3 regions of the Croceicoccus naphthovorans genome follow, and region 2 is predicted to be linked to each of the others. Evidence: predicted binding sites of a transcription regulator. Region 2 holds the regulator's gene; each other region holds the start of a gene.
The links. Region 2 encodes LexA, which represses DNA repair genes until DNA is damaged. Its sites were predicted from a motif close to GTTCCNCNCTTGTTCT; they were not measured.

Region 1: a site for LexA is predicted at 3,369-3,384, ahead of AB433_RS06715 (putative DNA modification/repair radical SAM protein). Genes of this name have one in related genera too.
Region 3: a site for LexA is predicted at 3,173-3,188, ahead of AB433_RS06165 (ATP-dependent helicase). Genes of this name have one in related genera too.

The regions. Positions count from the first base shown of each region.
Region 1 covers NZ_CP011770.1:1,329,105-1,337,042, reverse strand. The annotation lists gene AB433_RS06725 (error-prone DNA polymerase) at 1-675, opposite strand, end outside; gene AB433_RS06720 (UdgX family uracil-DNA binding protein) at 680-2,113, opposite strand; gene AB433_RS06715 (putative DNA modification/repair radical SAM protein) at 2,110-3,366, opposite strand; gene AB433_RS06710 (DUF6504 family protein) at 3,769-5,349, opposite strand; gene AB433_RS20925 (hypothetical protein) at 5,273-6,172, opposite strand; gene AB433_RS06705 (pyridoxamine 5'-phosphate oxidase family protein) at 6,229-6,828, shown strand; gene AB433_RS06700 (sodium-dependent transporter) at 6,899-7,938, opposite strand, start outside.
Region 2 covers NZ_CP011770.1:1,602,744-1,610,681, forward strand. The annotation lists gene gltX (glutamate--tRNA ligase) at 1-599, opposite strand, end outside; gene AB433_RS08180 (ComEC/Rec2 family competence protein) at 967-2,841, shown strand; gene lexA (transcriptional repressor LexA) at 2,850-3,533, opposite strand; gene AB433_RS08190 (molybdopterin molybdotransferase MoeA) at 3,617-4,801, opposite strand; gene moaC (cyclic pyranopterin monophosphate synthase MoaC) at 4,798-5,289, opposite strand; gene trpC (indole-3-glycerol phosphate synthase TrpC) at 5,286-6,080, opposite strand; gene trpD (anthranilate phosphoribosyltransferase) at 6,077-7,042, opposite strand; gene AB433_RS08210 (anthranilate synthase component II) at 7,039-7,659, opposite strand; gene AB433_RS08215 (phosphodiester glycosidase family protein) at 7,656-7,938, opposite strand, start outside.
Region 3 covers NZ_CP011770.1:1,215,136-1,223,073, reverse strand. The annotation lists gene AB433_RS06195 (muropeptide MFS transporter) at 1-281, opposite strand, end outside; gene AB433_RS06190 (pseudouridine synthase) at 396-1,280, shown strand; gene rsmD (16S rRNA (guanine(966)-N(2))-methyltransferase RsmD) at 1,277-1,858, shown strand; gene AB433_RS06180 (hypothetical protein) at 1,882-2,226, opposite strand; gene AB433_RS19380 (hypothetical protein) at 2,409-3,083, opposite strand; gene AB433_RS06165 (ATP-dependent helicase) at 3,192-5,510, shown strand; gene AB433_RS06160 (FKBP-type peptidyl-prolyl cis-trans isomerase) at 5,653-6,090, shown strand; gene AB433_RS06155 (DEAD/DEAH box helicase) at 6,109-7,479, opposite strand; gene AB433_RS19375 (hypothetical protein) at 7,702-7,938, opposite strand, start outside.

The DNA of each region.
Region 1 (7,938 bases), 270 kb from region 2:
CAGCGCATCGAGCTGGTCGATCCGGGCGAGATCGTCGCCGGTATAAAGATAGCTGGCCGCCAGATGCCGCATCGCCGGCAAGTCGCGTGTCAGATGCGGCAGCAGGTCGGCAAAGGGCAACCGTGCCTCCACCCGCTCCGTCTCGCCGCCGCTAAGAGATACGACATTGCCGGGCACGCGCACCGTGAACCGCGCCGCCAGATCGCGCGGCGGCAGCAGGATCAGGTGGACGCCTTCGGAATGCGCGGCCAGCATGGCAAGGTCGATCTCGCACACGCCCTTGTCCTGCCATTCGCCGTTCAGCGTCTGCATCCGCCCCTGCGAAATCAGGCGGCAGAGGCGGCCATAGGCAGCGCGGTCGGTGGGATAGGCAAGAAAGCTCAGGCCTTCCACCGTCTCTATCCGCGTGCCGATCACCGGACGGAGCTTCAGCGTCTGCGCCTCGGTATGAACCCGCACCACGCCCGCGAAGCTGTTGGCGTCGGCGATGCCGATCGCATCATAGCCCAACGCGCGGGCAGCCATCACCAGGTCCACCGCGTCCGATGCACCGCGCAAAAACGAAAAGCATGAAACCAGCCCCAATTCGACGAAAGAGGCGCGCGTTGGCGCGTCGATCAGGTCTGGATCGAGATCGATCCGGCGCTTTTCGGGCGTGAGCGGTCCCTCTGGCATGACATCACGCCAGTTCCGTCAGCCGCGCAGCCACGGCGGCCAGATCGGCGCGGAACAGCCGCTCCTGCTCTTCCCGCCCCGCTCCATCGAGCCGCAGCAGATACGACGGATGCGCGGTGACCCACAACTCGCTCCCATCCTCCAACGGGATAGGTGCACCGCGCACCTTGCTGATCGACACCGTCTTGCCTAGCATCCCGCGCGCGGCACTCGCCCCCATTGCAAGCACCAGTTTCGGCTGCACGATCATCCGCTCGCTCTCCACCCACCAGCGACAGACGTCGATCTCCTTCGCGCTGGGGTTCTGGTGCAGCCGCCGCTTGCCACGCTGAACATACTTGAAGTGCTTGACCGTGTTGGTGACATAGGCCGCACCACGGTCGATCCCGGCCTGCGCCAGATGCACATCCAGCAATTGCCCCGCCGGACCGACAAAGGGCCGGCCCTGCAAATCCTCCTGATCGCCCGGCTGTTCGCCGACGATCATCAAGACCGCATCCTGCGGCCCCTCACCCATCACCGCGGTGTTGTGCAGTTCGCCGATGGGACAGCGCGCGCAGGCGTGGATTGCCTTGTCGATGGCATCCAGCGTCTCGGGCCGCTCACCCATGTCGAGCGCGCCCTTCTCCACCATCGTCGCCTCTCGTGCCTGTGCCCCTGCGATCAGTTCGGGGATGATCTGCGCCTCCGGCATATTTTTCCAGTACTTGCGCGGCATTTCTTTCAGCATCGCGCCAACCTTCAGGCGGGCGGGGTTGAAGATCGAGGCATAGTAGCTGCGCCACAAATCTTCCGCCGGGTCGCCATTGGGCGCATCGGCGCGGGTCGCAGGCGGGCCTTCGCGCAAAGTCTCACCATCCCAGTGCAGGCTGCCGTGCGGCGTCAGGATCGACCAGCGCATGTTGGCAAACCGCCGCGTGAAGAAACCTGCATTGTGGCGCAGGATATGGTGGAACGGTTCAAACCACGCGACGTAGTGCTCGCCCCCATTTTCCTCCTCGACCACGCGGAAGCGAACGAAGGCGCGCATCTTGTGAATGTCGCGCCGCACTTCACGCGCCATTTCAGCCATTGCGCGAACATCGGGATCGGCGGCGTCCTCGATCAGTTTCGGCTTGGCCTGCAACCGCCAGAGCACACGATATAGTAGAGAAAACCGCGTAGAATCAGAATTCAACAAGACAGTCTTGGCAATTTCCATGAATCGCCGGGATACACGCGGCGGCGGTGCATCGCGGTCCGGCACCGGCAAGCGCCTGTCACCATGAGTGAACAGGTCCCCCGCCTGCCCGCCCGGTTCGGTCCATGCCACGCGGTCGGGCGGAACGTCGGCCATCAACAACCGCCGCGCATGATCGCGCCATTCCTCGAAATCGTCGGAGGACGCCATCGGCACCACGTAATAAGTGCCAAGCTTCACGTGTTGCAGGGCCGTCATGCCACAAACAGCTCCAGCTGTTCGACCTTAGGCGCGATCAGGGCTTTCAGGTCCGCCCGGTCGGTCAGCAAAACAGGCCGCCAGTCCACCGTCACGATGAACGGCTGCACCTTCTTCACCGAGACTGTCAGCTTCGCCACGTCATCCAACCGCAACCGCCGATGTCGCCGCGCCGACAGGATCTGGCCCACCGCGCGCGTGCCCAGCCCGGGCACGCGCAGCAGCGCCTCCTTCGGCGCGCGGTTCACGTCGACCGGAAAGCTCTCGCGAAACTTCAGCGCCCAGGCCAGCTTGGGATCGATGTCGAGCGGCAGCATCCCGTCCGCGCCTGCCGCCTGCGCCACCTCGTGCGGGGCGAAGCCGTAGAAGCGCATCAGCCAGTCCGACTGGTACAACCGATGCTCGCGGATAAGTGGCGGGCGCTTCAGCGGCAAAACCGCGCTGGCATCGGGGATCGGGCTGAACGCGCTATAGTACACGCGCCGCAGTCGGTGGCGGGTGTAGAGCGAACTCGCCCGCGTCACGATATCGGCATCGCTCGCCGCATCGGCCCCGACGATCATCTGCGTCGATTGCCCGGCGGGCGCAAACCGGGGCGCGTGGCGGAACCGCTTTTTCGCGTCCTTCGCCTCGACAATGGCATTGTTCATCCCCGCCATGGCCCCATCGATCTGGCCCGCGTTCTTGTCTGGCGCGAGGCGGGTCAGCCCGGCATCGGTCGGCAGCTCGACATTGATCGAGACGCGATCGGCATAAAGCCCCGCGCGATGCACGATCTCCGGGTCCGCCTCGGGGATGGTCTTAAGGTGGATATAGCCACGAAAATCGTGCTCTTCGCGCAAGATACGCGCGGTTTCTACCAGCATTTCCATCGTATGGTCGGAACTGCGTATAATGCCGGAGGAAAGGAACAGCCCCTCGATATAATTGCGCTTATAGAACGTCAGCGTCAGGTCCGCGACTTCCTGCGGCGTGAACTTCGCCCGCTCTACGTTCGAGCTTTTGCGGTTCACGCAGTAGTGGCAATCGAACACGCAGTGGTTGGTCATCAACAGCTTGAGCAGCGAGATGCAGCGCCCGTCCGGCGCATAGGCGTGGCAGATGCCCATCCCTTCGGTCGAGCCGATGGCCCGACTTCCTTTTGGCCCGCCCCGACTGTCCCGCTTCGACGTGCCTGACGATGCGCAAGACGCATCGTACTTTGCCGCATCGGCAAGAATCTTCAGCCGGTCGAGAGTAGATTTCTGCGCCATATGTTCTTCTTATGTTCTTTTTCTCAGCAAGCCAATATCCTTTGTGAATCGGCCTGTCCAAAACGATACTCTTGGGGGAAAATTGAAACTGGTTGCCACCCGGACAGCGCCTTGGACGTCCTGGACGGTGTGCCTACTGGCAAGATTGTCAGTGACGCGGCAATGGAACCGATGGGATGACAATGAGTTAACCACGAGAACCGCGGAATTCCGCCGTTTTCTTTTGCTTCCCAGAAATAGTTAACGCATAGTGTTAGAAATTCGCGATTCGAGAGATCGCTCACCCGCCGCGCATTGCGCGATGGATGAAAACAGTCATTTCGCAGAGACGTTTTTGACGGTTAAGCACGGATGGCCTCCGTGTTGGGGCGGTGGAGTTCATCTTCATCGCCCCTTTTCGTTTCAGCCGAACAGCCCGTGCAGGAACCATTGCGGCAACCCGCCCCGCCCGTCGCCCGCCAGCCCGGCGCGATAGACCCAGTAACGGCGGCCCTGCCCATCCTCGATGCGGTAATAATCGCGCAGCCGCGTACTGCCCCTTTCACGCCACCACTCCGGCGCAATCCGTTCCGGCCCCTCCGCCCGCGCCACTTCGTGCAACGCCCCGCGCCAGCGGAAACGGTGGGGCAAGCCATCGGGCGTGGCGTAGAGCACCTCGATCATTTCCGCCCGGTCGAGCAGTTTCAGCGGGCGTTGGTGAAAGGCCAATTCGTGCTGCGCGGCGGGCAGCGGTTCCAGCGGCGGGTGCCAGCGTTGCGCGCGTTCGGGGATGTGGCTGGCATGCGGCACGGCGCGGCGCACCGCCTGCGGGCCAAGCCGGGTGGAGAGCCGGTCGATACAGGCGGCTAGGCTGGTGCCGTGTTCCTCGCTGCTTTCGCCCAGCCTGTCCTGCGTCAGGCCCAGCGGCTCGGCCCAACTGGCGGTCAGGCGCACCATTTCGAACCCGAAGCCCGCCTCCAGACTTTCGTTCGCGCGGGTCAGCTTTTCGTTGAAGAGGCGGCAGAGGTGATCGGGATCGCGACTGGCAGCGGCAAGCTCAAGGCGGCGCTGCACCACTTCGCCATCCACACGCCAGCAGGCAAGGTCGATACGCCGCGCGCCCTCGCCCCGCCCCTCCAGCTCTCGCACCAGCGCGGCGGCGAGGTCGGCGATGACCACTTCGAGCAGCGTCAGGTGGCGGATCGGCTCCATCAACCGGCGCTGGACCATCACCGGATGCACCGCGATCACCGGCAATAGCGGTTCCGGCACCCGGCCCAGCAACTGGTCATGGCGCAGCAGCGGGTTCGCGCTGGGCGTCTTGCGATTGCGGAACCGGCGGGCCAGCGCGTCGCGCCCGATCCCGGTCAGGTCGCCAAGACGCTTCAGGCCCAACCGCCGCAGCACCAGCAGGACATCGTCATCAAGCCGCAATGCCGCCATCGGCAAAGGGGCAAGGCGATCGGCCACATCGTCCCCTTCGGGCAGGATCGCGCCAGACGGCCCGTGGTGTGCGAGCGCCCATGCCGCCCCCGCCGTTGGCCCGATGGCAAGGCGCGCGGCAAGGCCGTGCCCGGCCAGCACCCGAGCGGCATCGCCCAGCAAGCGGCGCTCTCCGCCGAACAGGTGCGCTGCGCCGGTGACGTCGACGATGACCCCGTCGGGCGGGTCCATCGCGCTCCACGGCCCCCAACGCTGCGCCCAGACCGCCATTTTCTCCAGAAATGCCAAGTCCCCTGCGGCATCGGCAGGGTGCGTGACGACAGCAGGGCACAGCGCGCGGGCATCGGCCAGCATCGCTTCCACCCGAACGCCCTGTGCGGCGGCAGCGCGGTTGACGGCGGCGATACGCGGCCCGTGCGCGGTTTCGCGGATCAGCGCGACGGGGTGGGCATCTTCCCCCTCCCCCTCGGCTAGTGGCGAACCGTCAGCGCCCTTCCTGCCGGGATTGGGGCGCAGCCGACGCCAGCGATCGATCGACAACCGCGCCAGCCAGATCGCCATCACGCGGCGTGACGACGGTTTCGGCGACGATAGGGGCACGGTCGCTGCGGTCATGCTCTCCCTCCTGTCTCGTGATCCACCAAGTACCGGGGCGCAGGCCCCTTGCGCGGAACAAGTCCGCCTTCCACCGCGCCGCACCGGGTGCCTGCGCGTTCCAGCGCGGGGCTAGCGACGGGGCCGAAGCCACCTCCCACCGCATCCGCGCCGCGCCCAGATCGCGCCGCGCGTCGAGCCTCACCAGCCACAACGGCACGCCATGCCGCTCTGCCGCCAGCACAAGGCGGCGCGAGGCGGTAAAGTCGAACTCGCGCGGGTTGCCCGCGACCTCACCGATGACAAAGGCAAGATCGCGGCAACGGATTCCTTCCTCCAGCGCGAAGAGCGCTTCCGCCGCGTCTTTCACCGCGACGTGCACCATCCGGTGCCGCAGATCGCGTGGCAGGCCCGGATGATAGGGCCGCCCGCCCAATCGCATCGCAGCCCGATCCTGTACCCATAGGAAGCAGCGCTCGTCGCTCACCTCCTCCGGCACGGCCTTTTCGGGCTGCAAGTCCGGTGCAATTCTGGGTGTGGTTTCAGCCAACGCAATCGCCAGCCCCGCGCCGCTAGCCTCCGCCCCCGGTGCAAAGATGTCGCCCGCACCCCGAAACGCGAAATGCGGTCCCCACGCACCAATCGCGTGCCCCTCCCCGGACGCAGACTCACCATCCCCCAGCCATCGAGCGGGAGCGAGGCGGGCGGCCGGGAAGATCCCCGGCGGCAGCGGATCGGCTGCTGCCGCCGGGACATTCCCGCCGCGAGGCAGGGCGGCGGAATCGGTCATGTAAATCGGGTGCCGTTAGTGGCGAATCGAATCTCTCAACGAAATTTGTTCTTATTATGTTCATGCCTTCCCGTCCATGCTCCCGGTCCGTCGCAGCACATCGTTTCTCCACCGAAAATCCGGAACGCCTCACCCGCTTTCCCGTTGGTGTTTCAAACGAAAGGATTTTTACCATGAAATACGATCAAGGCGATCCGAAAGAATTGAAACATGAGTTTTGGGAATCTTTGGTCGATTCCCCGTTTCTGATGCTTCAGCTTGATGCCGACCCCGACAGTGCTGCCCCGATGACGGCCCAACTGGACAAGCATGCCGATAGCGCAATCTGGTTCTTTACCACCCGCGACAATCGTTTTGCCAAGATGGGACCTGCCACCGCTACCTTCAGCTCCAGTGGCCACGATTGCTTCGCCCGCTTCGAAGGCGTGCTGAGCGAGGAAACCAGCCGCGAACGGCTTGAAAAACAATGGAGCAATATGGTCGAGGCGTGGTTCCCCGAAGGTAAGGACGATCCCAACCTGCTAATGCTGCGCATGGATCTGGGCGACGCCTCGATCTGGTCCGGCAAGTTGGGTGCCTTCAACGTCGCCCGCATGATGCTGGGCATGGACGTTACCGACCATATCAAGGGCGGTCATGTAGAGACCGCGCTCTGATCTGACCCGATCCGCTCGTCACGGATCTCGGTAAGGGTCGCCCTGAAAGGGGCGGCCCTTTTCGTGTGAGTTACACAAGAAGACCGGGGAACAATCCAAACAGCAGGATCAGCGCCACCGCCACCGGTGCGACCCATGCGATCAGCCCGCGAAACAACGCCAGTCTGGCCCCGCTCAGCCCCGTCTGAGCCGCCATCAACCCGCGATCCATCCGCCAGCCGGTAAACAGCGATACGCCAAGCGCCGCCAGCGGCAGCATGACCTTGCCGGTCAGCCCGTCGATCGAATCGAGAATGTCGTTTTCCGCAAAGATCGGCCAGAACGACAGCGGCCGTACATCGGACCACACGTTATACCCCAGCGCGCAGGCAATCCCGATCAGGAACGCCGCCCCGCCCACCAGCGGTGCCGCGATCCGGCGGCGCAGGCCGACCCGGTCGATCACCAGCGCCGTCGGCCCCTCGAGCAGCGAAATCGAGCTGGTCAGCGCGGCAAAGAAGATCAGGATGAAGAACAGAAATCCGATCAGCGCCCCGCCCGGCATCTGCGCAAAGGCGATAGGCAACGACTGGAACACCAAAACCGGCCCCGCCGCCGGGTCCAGCCCCACGGCCAGCACGATCGGAAAGATCATCAGACCCGACATCAGCGCGACGCAGGTATCGGCAAGCGCGATCATCCCCGCCGTCGGCGCGAGTTTCAGGTCATCGCCCAGATAGGCCCCATAAGTGATCAGCGCCGCCGAACCGAGCGAAAGCGAGAATAGCGCTTGTCCCAATGCTTCGTTCACGGCGACAGGCGTCAGGCGCGAAAAGTCGGGCGTGAACAGGAACGTCACCGCTTCTGCAAAGGCCCCGGTGAATGCGCCATAGATCGTGATCCCGGCCAGCAGCACGAAAAAAGCGGGCATCATGATGCCCGCCGCACGCTCAATCCCGTTGTGCACGCCGCCCGCGACGATCATCACCGTCACCGCCATGAACAGCGCGTGCATCAGGATCAGCTCGCCCGGATTGGCAAACAGCTCGCCCATGCGCCCGGTAATCGCATCCTGGCTATCGCCCGCAAAGGCCGGCGCAAACGGGCTGCCCTGCCCGACAACCTCGCCCA
Region 2 (7,938 bases):
AGCATATAGGTCGGCGTGCCATCCGACCGCAGAAGGATGTAATCGTCGATCTCGGCATTCTTGACGCGAACCTTGCCCTGAACCGCGTCTTCGATGACGGTCTCGCCATCGGTCGGCGTTTTCAGGCGCACGACGTAAGGTGCACCCTCCGGTGCCTCGGAAGGATCGCGGTCGCGCCAGCGCCCGTCATAGCGCATGGGCAGCTTCTTCTCGCGCTGCTCGGCGCGCATCGCTTCAAGCTCTTCGGCAGTGGCGAAACACTTGTAGGCGTGGCCCGCATCAAGCAACGCATGTGCGACCGCAGCATGACGCCCAGCCCGCTGGGACTGGAACACCGGTGTCTCGTCATAGTCGAAGCCCAGCCAGTCCAGCCCGTCGAGGATGGCGTCGATGGCTGCCTCGGTCGAACGCGCGCGGTCGGTATCCTCGATCCGCAGCAGCGCCTTGCCGCCGTGATGGCGTGCATAGAGCCAATTGAACAGCGCCGTGCGAGCGCCGCCGATATGCAGGAAGCCCGTGGGCGAGGGGGCGAAACGCGTGACGACAGGTTTCGCGACGCCGTTTGCGTCGGTGACTGTCGCTGCCGTGCCGCTTGCCATCTGGGTACGCTTCCTTTCAATGCGTCTATCGGGTGGGCCGCAGACGGAAAGGCAGATTCAGATGGCTGATAATGCCGCCGTTCCAGTCTCGGGCGGAGGGTCGGGCAATTTGCCAGCGCCTTCGCGGTTGCGGCAATGGGGAAGCTTTCGCAATTTGTCCAGCCCGGACCTTTGGCTGGACCGGGCGGAAATTGCGCTGGCGGACCGCCCTTTCGAAAGGATGCCGTGGATCGCGGTGGCAATGCTGGCGGGCATCGGCGCTTGGTTTGCTTTACCATCGTCATCAGAATGGTTTATTATCATAGGTTTGTTTGGATTTCTTCCGGGCAGTTCTCAACTTGTGCTGCGCCGTGGAGATTATCCTTTCTTGCGCAATGCGGTTGCCGCCCTTGCCATCGCGTTCATTGCCGGGATGTGCATAATCTGGGCGCGATCGGAATTGGTCGGCACGCCTGCGCTGGGCCGGCCCTTGGTGAAGCAGGCCGCTTTTCGCATTCTGGAACGAGAGGATGATCCGGCAAGAAACCGCGTCCGTCTGGTCGTTTTGGCGCAAATGTCCAGCGATGCTCCGGTGCGGGCGCGTATTTCGGTGCCGGATCGGTTCGACGCGTCGCAACTGGTCGAAGGGGCTACGGCAGAGGCGCGGCTGCGCCTCGTTCCGCCAAGTCGAGCCTTGGTTCCCGGCGCTTACGACTATGCCCGCCGTGCGTGGTTCGACGGGATTGCGGCGACGGGATCGGTACTGAGTCAACCTGAAGTTCTGATCACGGGCCGTGACAAGGCCCCCCGTTCCGTGCGGGACCGCCTGTCGGGCCGGGTTCGGGAGAGGATGGCGGAGGCGGGAGCGGCCCCCTCTGCGGCGGCTATTGCGGCGACATTGCTGGCCGGAGATCGCACAGGAATGACCAGTGCCGATGCGCAGGCGATGCGCGATGCCGGGCTGTCCCACCTCTTGTCGATCAGCGGGCTGCATGTCGGTGCGGTGATCGCCATCGTCTGGTTTTGTGCGATGCGTACACTGGCGCTCTGGCCGTGGCTGGCGCTGCGCGTGCCGCTGCCGCTTGTCGCGTCCGCCGTTGGGGCCTTGGCCGGGGTTGGCTATACGATCCTGACAGGCGCGGCATTGCCGACCGTTCGCGCCTGCCTGGCTGCGCTTTTGATACTGGTGGCGCTGTCTTTAGGACGGCAGGCGCTCTCGCTTCGCATAATCGCGCTTGGCGCGATTGCGATCATGTCGTTCTGGCCCGAAGCGGCGATCGGCCCCAGCTTCCAGATGAGCTTTGCCGCCGTAGTCGCGATCGTCGCATTGCATACCGCGAAGCCCGTCGCCGCCTATCGCGAGGGCGCACAGCGGCGGTCTTGGTTAAGTCGAACTGCGCGGGGCTTTGTCCTGCTGTTCCTGACCGGATTGGTGATCGAGATTGCGTTGACGCCGCTCGTCCTGTTCCATTTCCACCGGGCCGGGCTTTACGGCGCGGTCGCCAATCTTGTCGCCATTCCGTTGACCACCCTTGCCATTATGCCGCTGCTCGGCGTGGCGATGCTGGCAGAGGCGGTTGGGTTGGCCGCGCCGTTCTGGTGGCTCGCGGCGCAGGCAATCGGGGTGCTGTTGAGCTTGGCGCGAGAGGTATCTGCCGCGCCCGGTTCGGTCGGACTGGCCCCGTTGATCCCTGCATGGATCGTGGTGATGATTGCGGCGGGTGGCTTCTGGATGGCGATCTGGAGCGGGCGGCTTCGGCTTTGGGGCCTTGCGCCCGTGGCGGTTGGGCTGATTGCCCTGCTCACGTTCCGTCCGCCTGATTTGCTGGTTTCAGAAGACGGCCGTCATGTCGCGCTGGCCGGAAATGATGGCCTGTACCTGCTTCGCCCAGACGGAACCTTTGCGCGCGATGCCCTTGCCGAAGTGTCGGGGCACGATCCGGAAGAGCTTGCCGCCGTATCGCATCCGCTGTCGGATTGGCCCGACGCGCGATGCGACGAGAATTTCTGTGGATTGGCAGCCCAAGACGGCACCACGATCCTGATTGCCAAGGGCTTTGTACGACCTGAGGCAAAGAGCCTTGCCGCCGCCTGCGCGCAAAGCGACATTGTGATTGCCGAGAATGCATGGCCGGACATCTGCCGCCCGCGTTGGCTGAAACTGGATGGTCGGGAATTGTCGCGTCGCGGTGGTGCGGCTCTCGATTTCAAAAGCCGCACCGTCCGATATGTCCGTCCGGTCGGCGACCGGCACGGTTGGTGAAGCGGTGCTTAGTGGTAGCGCCGCAGCAGTCCGGCCAGGCGACCCTGCACCTGAACCTCACTCGGCGCATAGATCTGCGCTTCGTACGATGCATTGGCAGGATCGAGGCGTACCATGCCGTTTTCGCGACGCAAGTACTTCAACGTCGCCTCTTCGCCGCGCACCAGCGCCACAATGATCTCGCCATCGCGGGCAACATCGGTCTTGCGGACCAGCGCGAAATCACCGTCGAAAATCCCGGCTTCGATCATCGAATCGCCCGAAACTTCCAGCGCATAATGCTCGCCAGCACCCAAAAGGGCCGCAGGCACGGGAAGGGTCTGCGAATCTTCCATCGCCTCGATCGGAACGCCCGCGGCGATCCGGCCATGCAGCGGGATCTCGATAACATCGTTGGCGGGCGAGGGCGCAGGAGCCTTGGCCTTCGGCATCTCCACCACATTCGACGGCGTCTTTTGCCGTGCGGTCCCGGTCACATCGTCAGGCTGCCGCAAGATCTCCAGCGCACGGGCGCGGTTCGGCAGGCGACGGATGAACCCACGTTCTTCGAGGGCAGAGATCAACCGGTGCACACCCGACTTCGATTTCAGGTCGAGCGCTTCCTTCATCTCCTCGAAAGAAGGCGAAATCCCGGTCTCTTCCAGCTTGTGCTGGATAAAATTGAGCAGTTCATGCTGTTTACGGGTCAGCATCGTCATTCCCCTATCCGTCGTTCAAATGCGAACGAATAAGGAACAATTAAGAAACAAAATCGGTATCGTCAAGCGGTCAGCGCCTATATGCGGATAACCGAGACCGGTTCCCCTGAGGCAACCGGTGCAGACGCTGCCGGTCGCACGATCAGGCAATCGGCATTCGCCAATGGAACGAGGGCCCCGCTGTCCTGTACCGAGACTGGCGCAACGCCATCGGGTCCGAACCGGCCGCGCAGAAATTCGGCGCGCTTGCCCGTGGCGGGTAGGGCGGAGCTGCTTGGCCAACTCTCCCCTACCGGCAAGGCGTTGCCTGCACCCTGCATGGCGCGAAGCAAAGGCAGGGCGAACAGATGAGCGGTTACGAATGCGGAAACGGGATTGCCGGGCAGGCCCAGCACGACTTGGGGCCCGCGCGTCGCCACCATGATCGGTTTGCCGGGCTTGATCGCGACGCGCCAGAAGTCGACGTCCGCGCCGATGGTCTTGAGCGCGGGCGCAAGCAGATCGTGATCGCCGACCGACGCGCCGCCGCTGGTGATCAGGATATCGGCATCGCGTGCCTGTTCCATCGCCTCGGACAGCGCCTCGATCCGGTCCGGCACGGGGCCGATGCGCCGGATGTTGCCAGTCAGCTGGGCGCAGAGTGCGGCCAGCATCGGACCGTTGCTGGCGGGGATCGCGCCGGGCGCGAGTGCTGTGCCGGGCAGAGCCAGTTCGTCGCCGCTGTCGATCACCGCCACTTGTGGCTGCCGATGCACGCTGACGGTGGCGTGCCCTCCGCTGATTGCCAAGGCCATGCGGGCGGGTGACATGCGCGATCCGCTGCCAAGCAGTTGCTCCGCTTTCGAAAAATCGAGACCCGCCTTCCGCACATGACGGTCGAGCGGCTCCGGCGGCTCACCTGCGAAACGCAAGGTATCGCCGTCCGCCGTGCAATCCTCTTGCACCAGAACGGCATCCGCGTCGTCGGGCAAAAGGGCGCCGGTTGAAATGCGGACTGTTTGGGTCGGTGCGACCGTGCCCTTGTATGGATGCCCAGCGGCGCTTTCGCCGACGATCCGCCATGGCCCCGGCATGTCGTGGGCTCTTATCGCCCAGCCGTCCATCGCCGATAGCGGCGAGGCGGGTTGAGTCCGTAGGGCCTTCACTGGTGCCGCAAGGTATCGACCAAGCGTCGCTTCCACCGGAAGCTGTTCGCTAGGTGTTAGCTTGGCGAGGTCCAGCAGACGCCGCTGTGCTTCCTCAAGGCTGAGCAGGGCTTTCAAAGCTCCAGGTCCTGATGACCCTCCGCGCGCCAGCGGCCGGATTTGCCGCCATCTTTTGCGATCAGGCGGACCTCTTCCAGGACCATGCCTTTGTCCAAGGCCTTGGCCATGTCGTAGATTGTAAGGAGTGCGACACAAGTGGCTGTCATCGCTTCCATTTCCACACCAGTCCTGGCGGAAATCGCGGCCATTGCAGTCACCCGAAGCGCATCATCCTCGAACGCAAAATCGACCGTCACCGAATCCAGCCCGATCGGATGGCACAGCGGGATCAATTCGCCCGTCCGCTTCGCCGCCATGATCCCGGCGATCCGCGCCGTGGCCAGCACATCGCCCTTCTTTACCGCACCGTCGCGGATCGCGGCGAGCGCTTCTGTCGACATGCGAATCCGTCCGCTGGCAACGGCTACACGGCGCGTTTCGGCCTTGCCGCCCACGTCGACCATGCGGGCGTTGCCCTGATCGTCGAGGTGGGTAAGCCCGCTCACGCCGCGCCTGTCATCAAGGTGCGGGTCGCCGTTTCGACATCGGCTTGCCGCATCAGGCTCTCGCCCACGAGGAACGTGCGCACGCCGGAATGCGACAGCCGCAGGCAATCGGTCTGGCTGCTAATTCCACTTTCACCGACCAATAGCGATCCTTCGGGGGCTAGCGGGGCGAGTCGCTCGGTGTTCGCCAGATCGGTGACGAAGGTGCGCAGGTCGCGGTTGTTGATGCCGATCAGACGAGATTTGAGCTGAGCCGCGCGTTCCATCTCCGCCTCGTCATGGACTTCGACCAGAACGTCCATTTCGCGTTCCATCGCGGCCATCTCGATTTCCCCCATCTGCGCATCGGACAGCGCGGCAACGATGATCAGGATTGCGTCGGCCCCGATCGAGCGGGCCTCGGCCACTTGCCACGGATCGACCATGAAATCCTTGCGCAGCACCGGCAGGGTGCAGGCCTTGCGCGCAGCGATCAGGTAATCCTCATGCCCCTGAAAAAAGGGCGCGTCAGTCAGAACCGAGAGGCAGGTTGCGCCACCGGCGGCATAATCGCGCGCATGATCTTCGGGGCTGAAATCTTTCCTTATGAGGCCTTTGGACGGAGAAGCTTTCTTCACTTCTGCGATCAGGGCGAACCCGTCGGCGGCAGCCTCGCGCAGGCGCGCCTCGAACCCGCGGACCGGTTCGCGGGTCAGCGCCTCTGCATCGAGGTCGGCCAGCGTAAGCGAGGCCTTTCGCTCTTTGACCTCTGCGCGTTTGGTGTCGCAGATTTCGATCAGTTTGTTCGTCATGCCTTTACCGTATCGATCCAGCAATTGAGCAGCGCGTTGGCCAGCCCCTTGTCGATGGCTTCGGCTGCTTCCTCCGCCCCGGCGGGTAAGTTGTCCGCTTCCCCCGCAACCCAAAGCGCGGCGGCGGCATTCAGCACGACCGCATCGCGATAGGCACCGGATTCGCCTTGTAACAGACGGCGCAGTGCCAATGCGTTATAATCGGGATCGCCACCCTTGATCGTGTCGAGTGGATGACGGGCAAGTCCTGCATCCTCTGGCACCAATTCGGCGGGCGCATCGAATCCGACGCCTTCGACCCGACTCGGCCCGGCGATCGAGAGTTCGTCCAGACCTTCCATTCCCGAAACCACCAGTGCGCGGTCTGTGCCCAGCAAACGCATCGCTTCGGCATAAAGCGGTACGATATCGGGGTGCGCAACGCCGACCAGCTGGTGGCGGACGCTTGCCGGATTAGCCAGAGGACCAGTCAGGTTGAAGATCGTGCGCCGGCCCAAGGCCTTGCGGATCGGTGCGATGCGGGCCAGCGCCGGATGGTGCGCCTGTGCGAACAGGAAGGCGATGCCCAGATCGGGCAAGGTTGCCTCAGCCTGATGTCCTGCGCGGGCAAGGTCCAGACCCAGCGTTTCCAGCGTATCCGCACCGCCAGCCTTGCTCGAGGCCGCGCGGTTGCCGTGTTTCGCCACGGGCACGCCGCAAGCGGCGACCACAAGGGCGACGGCGGTCGAAACGTTCAGCGAGTGCTGCCCATCGCCGCCTGTGCCGCAGACGTCGATGGCGTTGTCGGGTGCGGCAACGGTAAGCATCCGCGCACGCATCGCGCGAACTGCGCCGGCGACTTCCTCTGCAGTCTCGCCGCGATCAGCCATCTCAACCAACAGGTCGGCAATCGCATCGTCGACCATCTGCCCATCGAGCATCTGGCCGAACAGCGCCTCTGTCTCCGCCATCGAATAACTCATGCAAGGGCCGCCTTGTCGGGGGCCTTAGCCTCGATCCCGCAGATCGTCAGGAAGTTAGCCAGCAGCGCATGACCGTGTTCGGTGGCGATGCTCTCGGGATGAAACTGCACGCCGTGGATCGGCAGTTCGGCATGGCGAAAGCCCATCGCATGGGTGCCGTCCTCGCCCGGGCGCGGCGTGGTGGCGTTTACAACGAGGCTTTCGGGAATGTCCTCCACCACCAGCGAGTGATAGCGCGTCGCGATGAAGGGCGAGGGCAGCCCCGCGAAGACACCGCTCCCGTCATGATCGACCGGGCTGGTCTTGCCATGCATCAACCCGCCCCGCACGACCCGCCCGCCGAAATGCTGTCCGATGGACTGGTGGCCAAGGCATACGCCCAACAATGGCTTGCCCGCGTCGGCGCACGCGGCGACGAGGTCGAGGCTGATGCCTGCCTCAGTCGGGGTACAAGGGCCGGGCGAGATCAGGAAGCCGCTCGCATCGCTGCGGATCGCCTCTGCCGCCGACATCGCGTCGTTGCGCACGACATCGACGGTTGCCCCCATTTCCATCAGGTAATGGACAAGGTTCCAGGTGAAGCTGTCGTAGTTGTCGATGACGAGAATGCGGCTCATGCGCCTGCCTTTGGCGATTTATGCACGACGATCAAGGGGCCAAGCGGCGGTGCCCCGTCCTTTCGCGCTTCTTCAGGATACCACAAGGCGGAAACCGCGCCATCCAGATAAAGCGCGTTCGGCGTTTTGGCTTCATCCCGAAAGAACCGTGCGAAGCGTCCGAAACTGACGAGATCGTCGCTGATGACGAAGTGGACGTGACCTTGATCGTCCACGCCGGCGCCGTTGCGGAAATGCTTTGATGCGCCGTTCCCGGCGAAGTCGGGATGCAGTTCGCCG
Region 3 (7,938 bases), 390 kb from region 2:
TCGATCCGGTCCAGTAACGGCGACCACAGGAACTTGAATGCGAAGGCCAGTCCGATCAGCGAGAAGACGCCCATTGTCTCAAGATCGACCTCGGCATCGCTCATCCACGCATAGAGCGTCGAGAGCAGCAGCGTATAGGGCAGGCCCGACGCAAACCCGAACAACAGCATATAGGCCGTCTTGCGATTGCCCAGCGACGACAGCAATTTACGGAAGCCCGGTTTCGTATCCTTGGCCGGTTCGGCGTCGGGATTGCTTTCGGCTTCGTTGATCGTCGTCATGCGCGCTCCCGTATCTGCACCACTTCAAACTAGAGACAGTCGCGAAGGTTGCAATCGCACGCCGGACCTGTCCCCCACCTTGTGCATCAAGAGCGGATGGCGCATGGCGCTGCCGTGAACAAACCGCCCAGACAGCCGCCGGGTAAACCGCCCGTCCCCAACGACCGCCGCCCGGGGAAGCGCCCGCCGTTCCGGCGCAAGCCCACCGGCGCGCCCAAACCGCCCGCCAAACCGGCGCAGGACGGCCCGCCGCGTGAAGGCGACCGCATCGCGAAGTTGCTTGCCCGCGCAGGCATAGCCAGCCGCCGCGAGGTGGAGCGCATGATCGCCGACGGTCGCATCGCCATCGACGGTGAGGTTCTCGACACGCCCGCCACAGTCCTGACCAGCCTGCGCGGCGTGACGGTGGATGGCAAACCGGTCGGCGCGCCCGAACCGACGCGGCTGTTCCTGTTTCACAAGCCCGCGGGCCTGTTGACGGCGGAGCGCGATCCCAAGGGCCGCCCGACGATCTACACCGCGCTGCGCAATGCGCTGCCACAGGGAACGCCGCGCGTGATGCCGGTGGGACGGCTGGACTATAATACCGAGGGTCTGCTGCTCCTTACCAACGACGGTGAGTTCAAACGCGCGTTGGAGCTGCCATCGTCCGGAATTCCGCGCACCTATCGCGCCAAGGCGATGGGCAAAGTCGGGCAAAACGATCTGGAGGCGCTGTTCGAGGGCATCACTGTCGACGGCGTGCACTACGGCCAGATCGAGGCGAATCTGGAACGCCGCAACGGCCTCCAGAACTGGATCGAGATGACGCTGACCGAGGGCAAGAACCGCGAGGTTCGCAACGTCCTCGAACATCTCGGACTGCAGGTATCGCGCTTGTTGCGCATCGCCTACGGCCCGTTCGTACTGGCCGACCTGCCGCGCGGAGCGGCGGTGGAAGTGCCGCAGGTAGAGGTGGAGCGGTTCCGCAAGGCCATGAAGCGCGAGGCGGCGCGGTGAAAAGCCCGAAAAAATCCGGCCCCGGCGGAATGCGCATCATCGCGGGCGAATGGCGCGGGCGCAAGCTGGTCGCGCCCGATGGCGAGACCACGCGGCCCACGGCGGACCGGACGCGTGAGACTTTGTTCTCCATGCTGGCCAGCCGGATCGGGAGTTTCGAAGGTCTTTACGTCGCCGACCTTTTTGCCGGATCGGGCGCACTGGGGCTGGAGGCTCTATCGCGCGGCGCGGACCGCGTGCTTCTGGTCGAACAGGACGCCAATGCGGTGAAGGCGCTACGCAAGAACATCGCCAGTTTCGACGCCAAGGCGAAGTGCGATGTGCGGGCATCGTCGGTCATGGCGCTCGGCCCCGCACAGGAACAGCCCGATCTGATCATGATGGATCCACCCTATGAAACCGGGGCGGGCGCGGTGGCGCTCGACAAATTGAACCGGCTCGGCTGGATCGCGCCCGGCGCGTGGATCAGTATCGAGACTTCGCGCAAGGAAGATCTCTCCGTCGCCGGGTTCGATGTCGACACCGTGCGCGACAGCGGCAAGGGGCGCATTCACTTGCTGCGCCTCGCCAACATCTAATCGAGGCCTGCGCCCGATAGCGATTACTCTGCGGGCGCTTCGGCCTCTGCCTCGGCAGCTATCGCCGCGTTCTGCTCCGCCGTGCGCATCTTCTCCGCCGGGGTCAGCCCGCTGGCAGGTGCGCCCGGCCAGTGATCCAGCGGCGCGTTGCCGAAATTCAGGCCAGCCTCACGCGGGTTGATGCAGCCGTCCTGCGACTCGGGCGTGCAAACCGGATAGACCGTGTCGCCCACCTTTACCTTGATGGCATGGCCCTTCTCGTTCCGCTCTACGACTTCGGCCTTCATCTCTTCGTGATGGTCGGCCAGTGCCGGTGCGGCGACCGAAACCAGCCCGGCGGCCAGCGATGCTGCGATCATTTTCTTCATGGAAATGTTTCCCCTTAATTCCATTCCGATGTCGGGGATTAGGCCGCATCAGGGCCGATAAGGCAACCCCGATCCCATGACATGGTAAACGCGCACGAAAAGGGGCGGTGGCGCCATGGCGCGCACCGCCCCGCACCCAAGGCGCAGGGATCGCTTACCCGCGCCCGGTGTGCTTCATGCGATTACATCTGGCTGGCGGGCTGCCCCGGCCAGTAATCGAGCGGCACGTTGCCATAGTTCTTACCGGCAGCGCGCGGCTGGATGCAGCTATCCTGAATCTCGCCGCCACAGATCGGATACTCACCTGTGCGAGCCGCCGGCGCGGGTTCGACCGTCGCGTTCGACGCCATGACCTTCGTCGGCTCCTGCTGCGCGGCGATCTGCGCATTGATCGAATCCCAAGCCGCCAGTTGCTGTTCCGGCGTCATGGCCAGAATCTGGCCGCGCTGCGCATCGGTCAGCGCCCACCATGCGGTCTGCTGCTCTGCCGTCAGATCCCAGTAATAGGTCTGGTAATTGTTCGGCCAAGCCCAATAGGCTGTGCGGTAATCCGCCGGCCAATCCCAGTACGCGGTGCGATAGTCGGCGGGCCAATCCCAGTATGTCGTGCGATAGTCGACCGGATAGGTCCAGAACTCGGTCTGATACTCATACGGCCAACCCATATAGACCGTCTGGTACTCGGCGGGCCAAGCGTCGTACTCGGTCTGCTGTGCGGCATCCAGCGCGTCATAGCCACGCTTGTCTTGAACACTGTTCGTGCCGCCGACGGCGTCCTGCGCGGTCGCGATGGTCGGGGCGGCGATAGTCGCGGCGCCAAGCATCACGGCGGCGCCAGCCTTCAAAAGGGTTTTCATCAGGGTCTCCTGTAATCGGATTGATTTTGGTTAAGAAACGCCGTTCGTGTTGGATTCGTTCCGCTTAGCGCCTTGCGTGCGCGCGCGGCGTTCCCTACCTGTTCACGGGTGAGCGACCGCGATTCCCCCCTTGCCGCCAATCTGCCCGAAACTGCCGGAAACCCGCAGGAACCGTGGCTTTTCGGGCTGAATCCGCCGCAGAGGGATGCGGTTCTGACCACCGAAGGCCCGGTTCTGATGCTGGCCGGGGCGGGAACCGGCAAGACGGCGGCGCTTACCGCGCGTCTTGCACACCTCGTCGCAACGCGTCGGGCGTGGCCGAGCGAGATTCTGTGTGTCACTTTCACCAACAAGGCCGCCCGCGAAATGCGCGAACGCGTTGGCCGGATGGCGGGCCCTGCCGTCGAAGGGATGCCGTGGCTGGGCACGTTTCATGCGGTCGCGGCAAAGATGCTGCGGCGGCATGCGGAAATCGTCGGGCTGCAATCGAATTACACGATTATCGATACCGACGATCAGCTCCGGCTGTTGAAACAGCTGATCCAGTCGGAAAATCTCGACGAAAAGCGCTGGCCCGCGCGGCAACTGGCCGGGCTGATCGACCGCTGGAAGAACCGCGGGCTGAACCCGGCGGACCTCGATGCGGCGGAGAACGAGGCCTATGCCAACGGCAAGGGCGCGCATTTTTACGGCCTTTACCAGAACCGGCTGAAGGCGTTGAACGCCTGCGATTTCGGCGACCTGCTGCTGCACATGCTGAACATTTTTCGGCGTGAGAAGGACATTCTGGACAGTTATCGCCAGCGGTTCAAATATATCATGGTGGACGAATATCAGGACACCAACGTCGTTCAGTATCTGTGGCTTCGTCTGCTCGCCCAACCGCGTCACAATATCTGCGTTGTGGGCGATGACGACCAGTCCATCTATTCATGGCGCGGCGCAGAAGTTGCCAATATCCTGCGGTTCGAAAAGGATTTTCCCGGCGCGAAGGTTATCAAGCTGGAGCAGAACTATCGCTCCACGCCCGAAATCCTCGCCGCCGCATCGGGCCTGATCGATGCCAATTCCGAACGTCTGGGCAAGACGCTGTGGACCGAGATCGGATCGGGCGAAAAAGTCCGGGTGATCGGGGTGTGGGACGGATCGGAGGAAGCCCGCCGCATCGGGGACGAGGCAGAGGGTCTGACCCGACGTGGGATCAAGCTCTCGCAGGCAGCGATCCTTGTCCGCGCGCAGTTCCAGACGCGCGAGTTCGAGGACCGCTTCATCCAGATCGGCCTGCCCTACAAGATCATCGGCGGGTTTCGCTTTTACGAGCGCGCCGAAATTCGCGATGCCCTCGCCTATCTGCGCGTCATCGCCCAGCCCAGCGACGATCTTGGGTTCGAGCGGATCTACAACACGCCGAAACGCGGGCTTGGCGCAAAGGCGCTGGAAAAGCTGCATGTTCACGCGCGGGCGCAGGGCATTCCGCTGGCGCAAGCGGCGCTGGAAATCTGCGATACCGACGAACTGCCCGCGCGGGGGCGCAATACGCTGCTTGCCCTGATGCGCGATTTCGCGCGTTGGCGAGAGGCTGCGCAGACGCTCAGCCCGGCCGAACTGGCGCGCACGGTGCTGGACGAGAGCGGCTATACCGCGATGCTCCAGGCGGAAAAATCTGCCGAGGCGGCGGGGCGTCTGGAAAACCTGTCCGAACTCGCCCGCGCGATGGAGGAGTACGAGACGCTGGGCGCATTCCTCGAACACGTCAGCCTTGTCATGGACAACGATGCAAAGGATACCGAGGATACGCTGACCATCATGACGATGCACGGCGCGAAGGGGCTGGAATTCGATCACGTCTTCCTGCCCGGTTGGGAGGAAGGCGTCTTCCCGTCACAGCGCGCAATCGACGAAGGCGGCCTCAAAAGCCTCGAGGAAGAGCGCCGCCTTGCCTATGTCGCAATCACGCGGGCGCGGCGCGAATGCACGATCCTGCACGCCGCGAACCGGCGCATCTATGGCCAGTGGACCAGCTCTATCCCAAGCCGGTTCGTCGAGGAATTGCCCGAGGCGATGATCGAGATGGAGACGACGATGACCGGCGGCGCCTCGCTATGGCGGGCACAATGGTCCGAAAGCGGCGATCCTTTCGCCCACGTCGCCAAGGCGCAGCCCGCTCGCACGATGACCCGCGGCCCCGGCTGGCAACGCGCAGCGGCGAGTGAATACGATCCGACCCCGCGCCGCATCCCAGAGGCACGGCGCAGCGCCGCCAGCTTTGCCGCGAAGGCCCGCACCGACATCGCCATCGGGGACCGCGTATTCCATGACAAGTTCGGCTATGGCGAGGTCATCGGGCAGGAAGGCAACAAGCTGGAAATTGCGTTTGAAAGCGGAACTTCGAAGCGCGTGATCGACAGCTTCGTAAGGCCGGCCTGAACGACAGGCATGCCCGCCGCTCCGCCGCCGATTTGACTCAGCGGCCCTCGCTTGCGACCCTTGGGGCGAATGCGGCGCCACTGCGGGCGTCGGTCCAGACGGCGCGCCGTGCGCCGAACCGTAAAATCCCAAAGGAATTTTCATGCAGACTGCGAAGAGCGGTGACACCGTCCTTATCAACTACGTCGTGAAGACCGGCGATGGGCAAGTCGTGGGCAACACCGGACAGCAGGGACCACAGGCCGTGACCATCGGCGGCGATCAGATTTTCCCGCAAATTCAGGATGCGCTGACCGGCATGGAGGTCGGCGGCGAAACGTCGGTGACGATCGAAGCCGCCAACGCCTTCGGTCCGCGCAGGGAAGAGATGATCGTCGAAATCCCGCGCGCCAACCTGCCCGCAGAGCCGGAACCACAGCCCGGCATGCAGCTAAGCGCGCAGCAGCAGGACGGGAACACCGTCAACATGGTGATCACCAAAGTCGGTCCCGAAGCGATTACCGCAGACGGCAACCATCCGCTTGCGAGTCAAGACCTGACGTTCGATCTGAAGCTCACGGAAATTCAGGCCGCGGCCTGATCCGAAACCAGATCTGACCTAAAACGCCGAAACGCCGAGGAAGTCGGGCACCGGGCCGTTCCATGCGCCCGGTTCGCTCGGCTCTTCGGCCTCGTCGCGGCGCGGGCGCGACTGACGCTCTGGCTTGCGATCCGCCTTTTCGGCGCGCGGCTTGCGTTCGCGCTTGGGCCGCTCTTCGCGTTCATCCTCACGCTCGTCATCGTCGCGGCGCGAACGGCTGCGGCGGGCTGGCTTTTCTTCCTGCGATTCGGGATAGCCGTGTTCGGCGAAGTGCGCCTTGAAATCGAAAGCGGGCAGCTTCGACTTGGTCAGCTTTTCCACGTTATCCAGCGCTTCGGCATCGTCGGGCGCGATCAGGGTGAAGGCGCGGCCCTTGGCCCCGGCGCGGCCCGTACGGCCCACACGGTGGACGTAATCGTCAGGGTGCCACGGACAGTCGAAATTGACGACGTGGCTAACGCCCTTGATGTCCAGCCCGCGCGCGGCAACGTCGCTGGCGCATAGGATATTGATCTTGCCTTCCTTGAACTGCGCCAGTTCGGCCAGCCGCGCGGGCTGATCCATGTCGCCGTGAATTTCACCGGTGCGGAAACCGTGGCGTTGCAGGCTCTTGTTCAGCTCTCGCACCGTCGTCTTGCGGTTGGCGAAGATGATCGCGGTGCTGACATTGTCGTTTTCAAGGATCCAGCGCAGCGCCTCGCGCTTTTTGCGGGCGGGCACGTCCATCTTGAACTGCGCGATGTTGTCGTTCGTGCTCGCCGCGCGGCTGACTTCGATGTTCTTGGGGTTCGACAGGAACCGGTCGGCCAGCTTCTTGATCGGCGGCGGCATCGTTGCGCTGAACAACAGGGTCTGGCGCGCCGTCGGCAGTTTTTCGCAAATCGTCTCGATATCGGGGATGAATCCCATGTCGAGCATGCGGTCCGCCTCATCGATGACCAGCAGGTCGCAACCGGTCAGCAGGATCTTCCCCCGCTCGAACAGGTCCATCAACCGGCCCGGCGTGGCGATCAGCACGTCGACGCCTTCGTCCAGCGCCTTCACCTGATCGGCCATCTGCACGCCGCCGATCAGCAGCGCCATTTTCAGGTCGTGGTTGGTGCCGTACTTCTCGAAGTTCTCGGCAACCTGCGCCGCCAGTTCACGGGTCGGTTCAAGGATCAGCGAACGCGGCATCCGCGCGCGGCGGCGACCGTGCGCCAGGATGTCGATCATCGGCAGCACGAAGCTGGCCGTTTTGCCCGTACCCGTCTGGGCGATGCCGATCAGGTCGCGCATCATCAGCACGCTGGGGATCGCTTGCGCCTGAATCGGCGTCGGTTCGTCATAACCGGCCGTTTCGACCGATTTCAGCAATTCTTCAGACAGGCCGAGATCGGCGAACTTCATGCAATCATCCCTGATAACAGGCGGGTTTTAGCGAAAACGATCCCGGCACATCGAAAAGGGCCGGGCACGAAATGAAAACATCGTGATGGGCAAGGCGGGGCCGCCCTGCGTCCCAGGCCGTTACCGCCGCAACGGGCGGGCCCGGAATATCTTGCGCGCCGCTATGCGCAAGACCGGCGAAAAGTCAAGCAGAAGCGCCATTCGGGCGGGGGATCGTGCGGCTCAATCGCCGTCGGTTTCAACCTCGTGAAACGAGCTGAGCACGCAATCCGCGCCGGACCGGGCATGCAGTGCCTCTCTCCCCGCGCAGAGCAAACCGTCCTCGGACCGTTCGACGTAGAACCCCGAATAGAAGCTGCTGACCTGACAGGTCCGGTCGAACTTGGTTCCGATCACACGTTTATCGCGCAGGTAGAGCAGCAGGTTGCGCCCGCTGCCCAGCCGCACACCGGCGATGTT